Regions from separate parts of the Stutzerimonas sp. R40042 genome, predicted to be linked through region 1. Evidence: predicted binding sites of a transcription regulator. Region 1 holds the regulator's gene; the other holds the start of a gene.

Region 1 (4,208 bases):
CGTCGCCAGCGGCGCAACGCCTGATGTCGACTTCTACGTGATCAATTCCCGCACGGTGCAATATCAGCCCGACGGCAAGCGTAACTACGAACTGACCGCAGACAAGCTCGAGCACATCAAGGCGAGCGACATCAGCCTGCTGACCAAGCCGGATCTGCTGTCCTATCGCGGCACCGAACTGCCGTGGCACGTGCGTAGTGAGCGCGGCGAAGTATCGGCCGAAGGCGACGAAGTGCTGCTGATCGATCAGGTCAAGGTCGAGCGCACCGATGCCAAGGGCCGCCCGACGATCCTTACCACCAGCCGCCTGACGGTGTGGCCGGAGAAGGATTATGCCGAGACAAAGCAAGCCGTTAGAATCGAGGCCGCCAATGGCGTGACCACTGCAACCGGCATGAAAGCGTACATGGATGACGGCAGGATGCTCCTGCTGTCCAACGTAAGAGGCCAGCATGAGCTGCGTTAAGACTCTCCCCCTCCTGCTCGGTTTGAGCGCATTCTGGCTTGGCGCCAGCGCGTGGGCGCTTCCCGAGGACCGTGAACAGCCAATCCGCGTTCAAGCCGACACCGCCGAGCTGGACGACCGACAGGGCGTGGCGGTCTACCGCGGCGACGTGGTCATCACCCAGGGCACGATGAAGATCACCGGCGACACGGTGACCATCACTCAGGACGAGAACGGCGACGTCGAAGTCTTCACCTCCATCGGCAAACCGGCCTACTACGAGCAGAAGCCTGCAGCGGACAAGGAGATCGTCAAAGCCTACGGCCTGACCATCCAGTACTTCGCCGCCAACGAGCGGATCGTGCTCATCGATCAGGCCAAGGTTGTTCAGGAAGGCAACACCTTCGAAGGCGAGAAGATCGTCTATGACACCCGTCGCCAGATCGTCAATGCTGGCCGCGCCACCAATGCCGATGTGACCACGCCGCGCCCACGTGTGGACATGGTCATCCAGCCGCGCAAGAACGCGCAGGCAGCGGAGCAGGCGGAGTAATGGCCGTCCTCAAAGCCCAGCATCTGGCCAAGAGCTACAAGAGCCGCCAGGTCGTCCGTGATGTCAGCCTGTCCATCGAAAGTGGGCAGATCGTCGGCCTGCTCGGCCCCAACGGGGCTGGCAAGACCACCTGTTTCTACATGATCGTCGGCCTGGTGAATGCCGACCAGGGTCGAGTACTGATCGATCAGAACGACGTGACCCATCTGCCGATGCACGGTCGCGCGCGCGCCGGGATCGGCTATCTGCCGCAGGAGGCCTCGATCTTCCGCAAGCTCTCGGTCGCCGACAACATCATGGCGATTCTCGAGACCCGCAAGGATCTGGACCGTAGCGGCCGCCAGCAGGCGCTGGAAGGCCTGCTGCAGGAGTTCCACATCAACCATATCCGCAACAGCCTCGGCATGAGCCTGTCCGGCGGCGAGCGTCGCCGCGTGGAGATCGCCCGTGCGCTGGCTACTGCGCCCAAATTCATCCTCCTCGACGAACCCTTCGCTGGCGTCGATCCGATATCGGTGGGCGACATCAAACAGATCATCCACCACCTCAAGGCCAAGGGCATTGGCGTACTGATCACCGACCACAATGTCCGTGAGACCCTGGACATCTGCGAAACCGCCTACATCGTCAACGATGGCCAGCTGATCGCCGAGGGCGACGCCCAAACAATCCTGAGCAACCAACTGGTCAAGGAAGTCTATCTGGGCCACGAATTCCGTCTGTAGAGCCGTTTTTTTTTGCGCAGCTCGGCAAATCGGCCCTAGGCAAAGGCTTCCTCGGCAGGCATATAATTTGCTTTCTGTTGGCGCCTGGCGCGCCACATGTCGGAACGGGCGCGGTTGCGCCGGCATAAAAGGTTTGAAGTCCTCTGCCATGAAACCATCGCTAGTCCTGAAGATGGGCCAGCAGCTGACGATGACACCGCAGCTGCAACAGGCCATACGCCTCCTCCAGCTATCCACCCTCGATCTGCAACAGGAGATCCAGGAAGCGCTGGATTCCAACCCTATGCTCGAGCGCGAGGAAGACGGCGACGACTTCGACAGCTCCGACCCGATGGCCGAAGCTGCCGACCGCCCAGGTGAGGCCACCAGCGAGAAAAGCGCCACACAGGACAGCACCTACGACGAGCCATCGCACGGCAGCGAGAGCCTCGACGACGCTGACTGGGGTGAACGCATTCCCAGCGAGCTGCCGGTCGACACCGCCTGGGAGGACATCTACCAGACCAGCGCCAGCAGCCTGCCCAGCAACGATGATGACGAGTGGGACTTCACCAGCCGCACGTCGTCTGGCGTCAGCCTGCAGAGCCACCTGCTCTGGCAACTCAATCTCGCGCCGATGAGCGATACCGATCGACTGATCGCCACCACGCTGATCGACTGCATCAACGATCAGGGTTATCTCGAAGAATCGCTCGAGGAAATCACTGACTCGTTCGACCCAGAATTGGAGATCGAACTCGACGAAGTCGAAGTCGTGCTGCACCGCATTCAGCAGTTCGAACCCGCCGGGATCGGCGCGCGCGATCTGCGCGAATGCCTGCTGCTGCAACTGCGTCAGCTGCCCGAGCGCACCCCCTGGTTGAGCGAAGCGCAGCGTTTGGCCAGCGATTACCTGGATGTCCTCGGCAGCCGCGACTACAACCTGCTGATGCGCCGGATGAAGCTCAAGGAGGACGAGCTACGCCAGGTGATCGAGCTGATCCAGACGCTCAACCCGCGCCCTGGTTCTCAGATCGAAGCGAGCGAGCCGGAATACGTGGTGCCTGACGTGATCGTCCGCAAGCACAACGACCGTTGGCTGGTAGAGCTGAACCAGGACGCCATGCCACGCCTGCGCGTCAATGCGCAGTACGCCAGCTTCGTCAAACGTGCCGACTCCAGTGCCGACAACACCTTCATGCGCAACCAGCTGCAGGAAGCACGCTGGTTCATCAAGAGCCTGCTCAGCCGCAATGAAACGCTGATGAAGGTCGCCACGCAGATCGTCGAGCACCAGCGTGCATTTCTCGAGCATGGTGACGAGGCCATGAAACCGCTGGTGCTGCACGACATCGCCGAAGCGGTGGGCATGCACGAGTCGACCATTTCGCGCGTGACGACCCAGAAATACATGCACACTCCGCGCGGCATCTACGAACTCAAGTACTTCTTCTCCAGCCACGTCAGCACGGCCGAAGGCGGGGAATGCTCGTCCACCGCGATCCGCGCGATCATCAAGAAGCTGGTTGCGGCGGAAAACCAGAAAAAGCCGTTGAGCGACAGCAAGATCGCTGGTTTACTGGAAGCGCAGGGCATTCAGGTAGCCCGCCGCACAGTCGCCAAATACCGGGAGTCGCTCGGTATCGCGCCATCCAGCGAGCGCAAACGATTACTGTGATCGGCCAAGGCCGAAACGTCCCGGCGGCAGGGCTTCGGACCTGCTCTTCGCACAAGGCAAAGGAGATAGCAGTATGCAAGTCAATATCAGCGGTGTTCATCTGGAAGTAACCAATGCCCTGCGTGACTACATCGAGGAGAAGTTCGATCGGCTTGCCCGTCATTTCGACCGCATCATCAGCGTCCAGGTGATCCTGCAGGTCGAGAAGCTCAAGCAGAAAGCCGAAGCGACGCTGCATGTCGCTGGCCGCGAAGTGGTCGCCAACTCGGAACACGAAGACATGTATGCTGCCGTCGACCTGCTGGTCGACAAGCTCGATCGCCAGCTGATCAAGCACAAGGAAAAGCAGCTCGACCATACCCAGGGCGCCATCTCCCGCTGACTCCCAGACATGATCCGACTCGAAAACATCCTGACCCCCGGACGTTCCCTGGTGAACGTCCCGGGCGGTAGCAAGAAACGCGTCCTGGAACAGATCGCCAAGGTCATCGCCCAGGACCTCACAGACCTCGACTCCCAGACCATATTCGAAAGCCTGATTGCCCGCGAGAAGCTGGGATCGACCGGATTTGGCAACGGCATCGCCATCCCTCACTGCCGCATGGTCGGCTGTAACGCCCCGCTGAGCGCCGTGCTGCGCCTCGAAACGCCGGTGGACTTCGACGCCATCGACGGCGCGCCGGTAGACCTGCTGTTCGTCTTGCTGGTACCGGAAGCGGCCACCGACGAGCACCTCGAGCTGCTGCGCCAGATCGCCAGCATGCTTGACCGTGAAGAGGTGCGCCAGCGACTGCGCCAGGCGCCCACCAATGAGAGCCTCTATCAGGT
Region 2 (4,208 bases), 810 kb from region 1:
GTCGCGCGGCAACTGCTCGAGGCACTGCCGAATCGCCCCATCCACCTCGCCGACGGCACGCCAGTCACCGCTAGCCAGGGCAGCGGTGAGCTGGGCATGCAGCGCCTGCAGGCGCTGCGCATCACTTGCGTGCGGCACTGATGCCCTCCCAGCCTTCGCGCAGGACGCCCACCAGCTTCACCACTTCGTCCAGCCCATCGAGCGACAACGTCACGCTGACGTCCGAAAGGCGGTAGATGCAGTACTCGTACAGCCTGGCCAGGCTTTGCACGACCTCACCGCCGCCCTCCTCGTCCAGCGCACCGTTGAGGCCGTTGAGGATGTTCATGCATTTTTCCAGCGAGGCGCCTTTCTGCTGATAACGCTTGTGCTCGATATGCCCACGGGCGCGCGCCAGCTCGTCGAGCAGGCCGTCCATCAGCACCAGCACCAGTTCGTAGGGCGAAGCGGAAGCGGCGCGCGCTTCCAGGTCCACCGAGCGATAGCTGTCGTAACTGTCGTTGGGGAGGTAGGTCATCAGAACATTCCGGAGGTCTGCTCCATGCTCTGCATGGTCTGCATCATGGAGGTGAACTGCTTCAGATAGCGGGAGTAGTAGGTGTCGTAGCGCTGCTGCAGGTTCTCGAACTGCTCGTCGATGCGCCGCAGGTTCAGGTCCAGCGTGTCCATGCGGTTCTTCAGCATGCCGTTGGTGCTGCTGGTGTAGCTGGCGACCGTCTTGTCGATGCTGTCGAGCAGGTTGTCCTTGCCGGTGAACAGCGCCTCGAAGGCGGCCGGATCCTTCGCCACCGCCGCCTCGAAGCGGCTGGCGTCGATGGTCAGCTTGCCGTTGCGGTCGGCGCTGATGCCGAAATCGATCAGGCTGCTGCCGCCGAAATCGGTGCGCAGCAAGCCGTTGAGGCGACTCTCGATGGAACGGATGCTGGAATCACCAGCCAATGCACCACGGGCGCTGCTGTCGCTGCCGCTGGCAGTCAGCGAATCGAAGCTGGTCATCAGCGCGTTGAACGCATCGATGAAACTCTGTGCCTTGCCCTTGGTGGCACTCTGGTCCTGGCCGACAGTCAGCGTAAGCGCCGAGTCGCTGGCGGTGTGTACCTTGTTCACGGAGAGGCTGACGCCGTCGATGACGTTGTCGAAGCTGTTGCTCGAGCTGGTCAGCAGGATGCCACCGCTGCCGAACGAGCCGCCCATGCGGATCTGTGCATCGGCCGCCGTGGACAGCGTGGTGGTCGTGGCCGTGGTGCCCGCGAGCGACACCGCGAAGGCATTGGCGGCGCCACTTTCGGCACTGGTCATCACCAGGCTGACTTCGCCATTGCTGCGCACGAGCGTTGCCTGTACGCCGAGATCCGCGGCATTGATCGCCTTGGCTGCATCGTCGAGCGTGGCGTAATCGGCCAGCGCAAAATCCTGCCCTTCGAGGGTCAGGGTTCCGCTCAGGCTGCCGTCGACCAGCCCCTGCACGGCGACCTGCTGCTTGCTGGCCAGCTGTTCGACATAGAACTGGTAGCTGCCGGGCTGGGCCTGGGTGCCAACCGTCGCACTGGCATAGCCGTCCTGGCTGAACGAGGCACTGTTGACCAGCATCGTGGCGTTGCCGGTCTTCAGGCCGGACATGGCTGACTTGAACGTGGTCAGGGATGTACGCAACTTGCTCAGCGCGTCACGCTGGGTCTTGTAGTTGCTTTCATTGCGATTGAGCCGGTCCAGCGAAGACTGAACTTCGTAGGTCGCCAGCTGCGTCGCCATCTGCTTTACGTAATCTGAATCTATCGCCATTGCCGATCCCCTTCCTGTGCTCTCTAGAGCAAGTTGAGTGCCAATACACAAATCGTTGATTTAAAAGCACTTTTGCGCGATTGGCGCAGAAGAAGCACTTCCGCTCGACGGCCGCGACAGGAAACGGGGAAATGCCGCTTCCGCCTCGCCCGGACGGCGAAACCTCTCAGAACAAAGGCGACGAAGAAGGGGGGGCGACTTAAGCCGGCCGGCGAAACAACACGCAGCCCAGGACTGGAGCGAGCTGCTCAGGCTGCGGAGATCGAGTAACGGGACGGTCGTGGTCGTGCCGGGGGGGCCGGACGCGATGGCAGAGTCAGTACGGCTGCGGCTGGTACAGCCGCGCATCGTGGCTGCCGGCCAGCAGCTGGCCGAGGATTTCGTGGTGCATGGCGAGCAGTTTGCCGTTGCGCTCGTTGATCTGCTGGCACTGGCTGGCCAGCGCGCCGAGCTTTTGCCAGAGCGTGCGCAGGCGCGTCGCCTGATCGTCGGGATAGCAGCCGAGCAGCCGCTGCATGCCTTCGGCATCGGCCTGCAGACGGAAGGCGCCGAGCACCTTGGCCCGGCGCTGGGCGCGCAGGGCGAGGGTTTCGACGCGCGTGGTGATCTGCAGATTGAGGCGATCGATTTCCGGGCTGTCGCGCTCGAGCAGGAACGCGTAGAGCGCCTGCATCAGGTCGCGCAGGGCCAGGTAGTCATCGCCATCCTGCTGCAGGTCGTCAGCGACGACCGCGAGCAGCTTGTCACGCTGGTTCACGCATCGCTTCCGCGGTGATAGGCGAGCATGCTGCCGGCCAGCGCGGCGGAATCGGTGGAGATCTCGCCGCGCTGCAGCGCCTGCTTGATCGCCGCAACGCGGTCCAGGTCGATGTCCGGCATGGCGCGCAGGGCGTCGTGCATCTGCTCCAGCGGCAGGCTTTCCGGCTGGCGCACGGCGGCTTCCGGCGTCGGGCGCGCGGTGGGCTGGCGGGTGGAGCTGGCCTCGGTGGCCGGTGTCAGGGCGGGCTTGAAGTGCCGGCTGATTTCCATGATTTCTTTCCAACTCGGTGGTTACAGCCAAACAGGCGACCGCTCGGGCACGAAACTTAAATGCCTGTTCACAGCCCGGGCGCGGCTAGTCTACCGACCGCCGCGAGCCGCCTCCACGCCCGCCGCGGCAGGCCGATGGAAGGCGCTCAATGGCTGGCACGCCAGTGGGCCTGGGCGGCCAGCCCGTCCTGGATCTTCTGCTCCTGCTGGGCGAGCAGCTGCTGCCATTGCTGCAGCTTGCCCTCGATCACATGCTCGACCACCTTCTCGCTGCGCATGGCCTGCAGGAGCTCGCGCTGGATGCGCTCCAGCGCCTGCTCGGCCACCGCCAGCTCGCAACGCTGCAGCTCCACCATCTTGTACAGGGTGGCCTTGTAGCGCTGCTGGTTGTCGCGCTGCAGCGGTGTGCTCATCGGCACGGAAAACCCACACAGGCGGCTCAGGCCGGTGATGTTGTTGCGGTAGCGCTGGCAGAGGTTCTGCTGGTACTGCACGCGGCCGAGCATCTGCCGCACCCGGTGGCTGCGCAGGCTGGCCAGGCGGCCGAGGGTCTCGATCTGCTGTTTCATCGCGGTTTCCCGAGGATGTTCTGCAAGGTGGCGACGCTGGTTTCCAGCTCGGCGGCTTCGCCGACGTCCTGGCGCAGAAAGCGTTCGATGGTCGGCGCCAGCTGCACCGCGCGATCGGTCTTGATGTCCGCGCCGGGCGTGTAGCCGCCAAGCGGGATCAGCTCCTTGATCTTCTCGAAGGTGCTGTAGCACTCCTTGAGCTGGCGTGCCGCGCCCAGGTGCGCCGGCTGGCCGACCTGGCTCATGCAGCGGCTGACCGAGGCGCAGACGTCGATGGCCGGGTAATGTCCGGCTTCGGCCAGGCGTCGCGAGAGCACGATGTGGCCGTCGAGAATCGCCCGCGCGCAGTCGACGATGGGGTCCTGCTGGTCATCGCCTTCGGCCAGAACCGTATAGATGGCGCTCAGGCTGCCATTGTCGCTGGCGCCATTGCCGGCGCTTTCCACCAGCTCCGGCAGCATGCCGAACACCGACGGCGGATAACCCTTGGTCGCCGGTGGCTCGCCGAGGGCCAGAGCGATCTCGCGCTGGGCCATGGCGTAGCGAGTCAGCGAATCCACCAGCAGCAGCACGTCATGGCCCTGGTCGCGGAAATAGGCGGCGATGCTGTGGCAGAGCTCGGTGGCCTTGAGGCGCATCAGCGGCGATTCGTTGGCCGGTGCGACCACCACCACGGCCTTCTTCAGGCCCTCTTCGCCCAGCGAATGCAGAATGAATTCCTGCACCTCACGGCCACGCTCGCCGATCAGCCCGACCACCACCACATCGGCCTTGGTCTGCCGGGTGATCATGCCGAGCAGCACGCTCTTGCCCACGCCGGAGCCGGCG

Evidence for each region. Region 1 encodes sigma-54, which starts transcription at its own class of promoters, with help from an activator protein. Its sites were predicted from a motif close to ANTGGCATNNANNTTGCTNT; they were not measured.
Region 2: fliD (flagellar filament capping protein FliD) is a predicted target of sigma-54. The motif match lies at 1,808-1,827, and genes of this name have one in related genera.

What each region holds. Positions count from the first base shown of each region.
Region 1 is NZ_CP113258.1:1,059,291-1,063,498, reverse strand. It holds gene lptC (LPS export ABC transporter periplasmic protein LptC) at 1-466, shown strand, start outside; gene lptA (lipopolysaccharide transport periplasmic protein LptA) at 453-998, shown strand; gene lptB (LPS export ABC transporter ATP-binding protein) at 998-1,723, shown strand; gene OUY36_RS04925 (RNA polymerase factor sigma-54) at 1,872-3,380, shown strand; gene hpf (ribosome hibernation-promoting factor, HPF/YfiA family) at 3,454-3,762, shown strand; gene ptsN (PTS IIA-like nitrogen regulatory protein PtsN) at 3,772-4,208, shown strand, end outside.
Region 2 is NZ_CP113258.1:251,414-255,621, reverse strand. It holds gene OUY36_RS01130 (hypothetical protein) at 1-138, opposite strand, end outside; gene fliS (flagellar export chaperone FliS) at 122-517, opposite strand; gene fliD (flagellar filament capping protein FliD) at 517-1,782, opposite strand; gene flgN (flagellar protein FlgN) at 2,099-2,539, opposite strand; gene flgM (flagellar biosynthesis anti-sigma factor FlgM) at 2,536-2,811, opposite strand; gene OUY36_RS01105 (flagellar FliJ family protein) at 2,958-3,380, opposite strand; gene fliI (flagellar protein export ATPase FliI) at 3,377-4,208, opposite strand, start outside.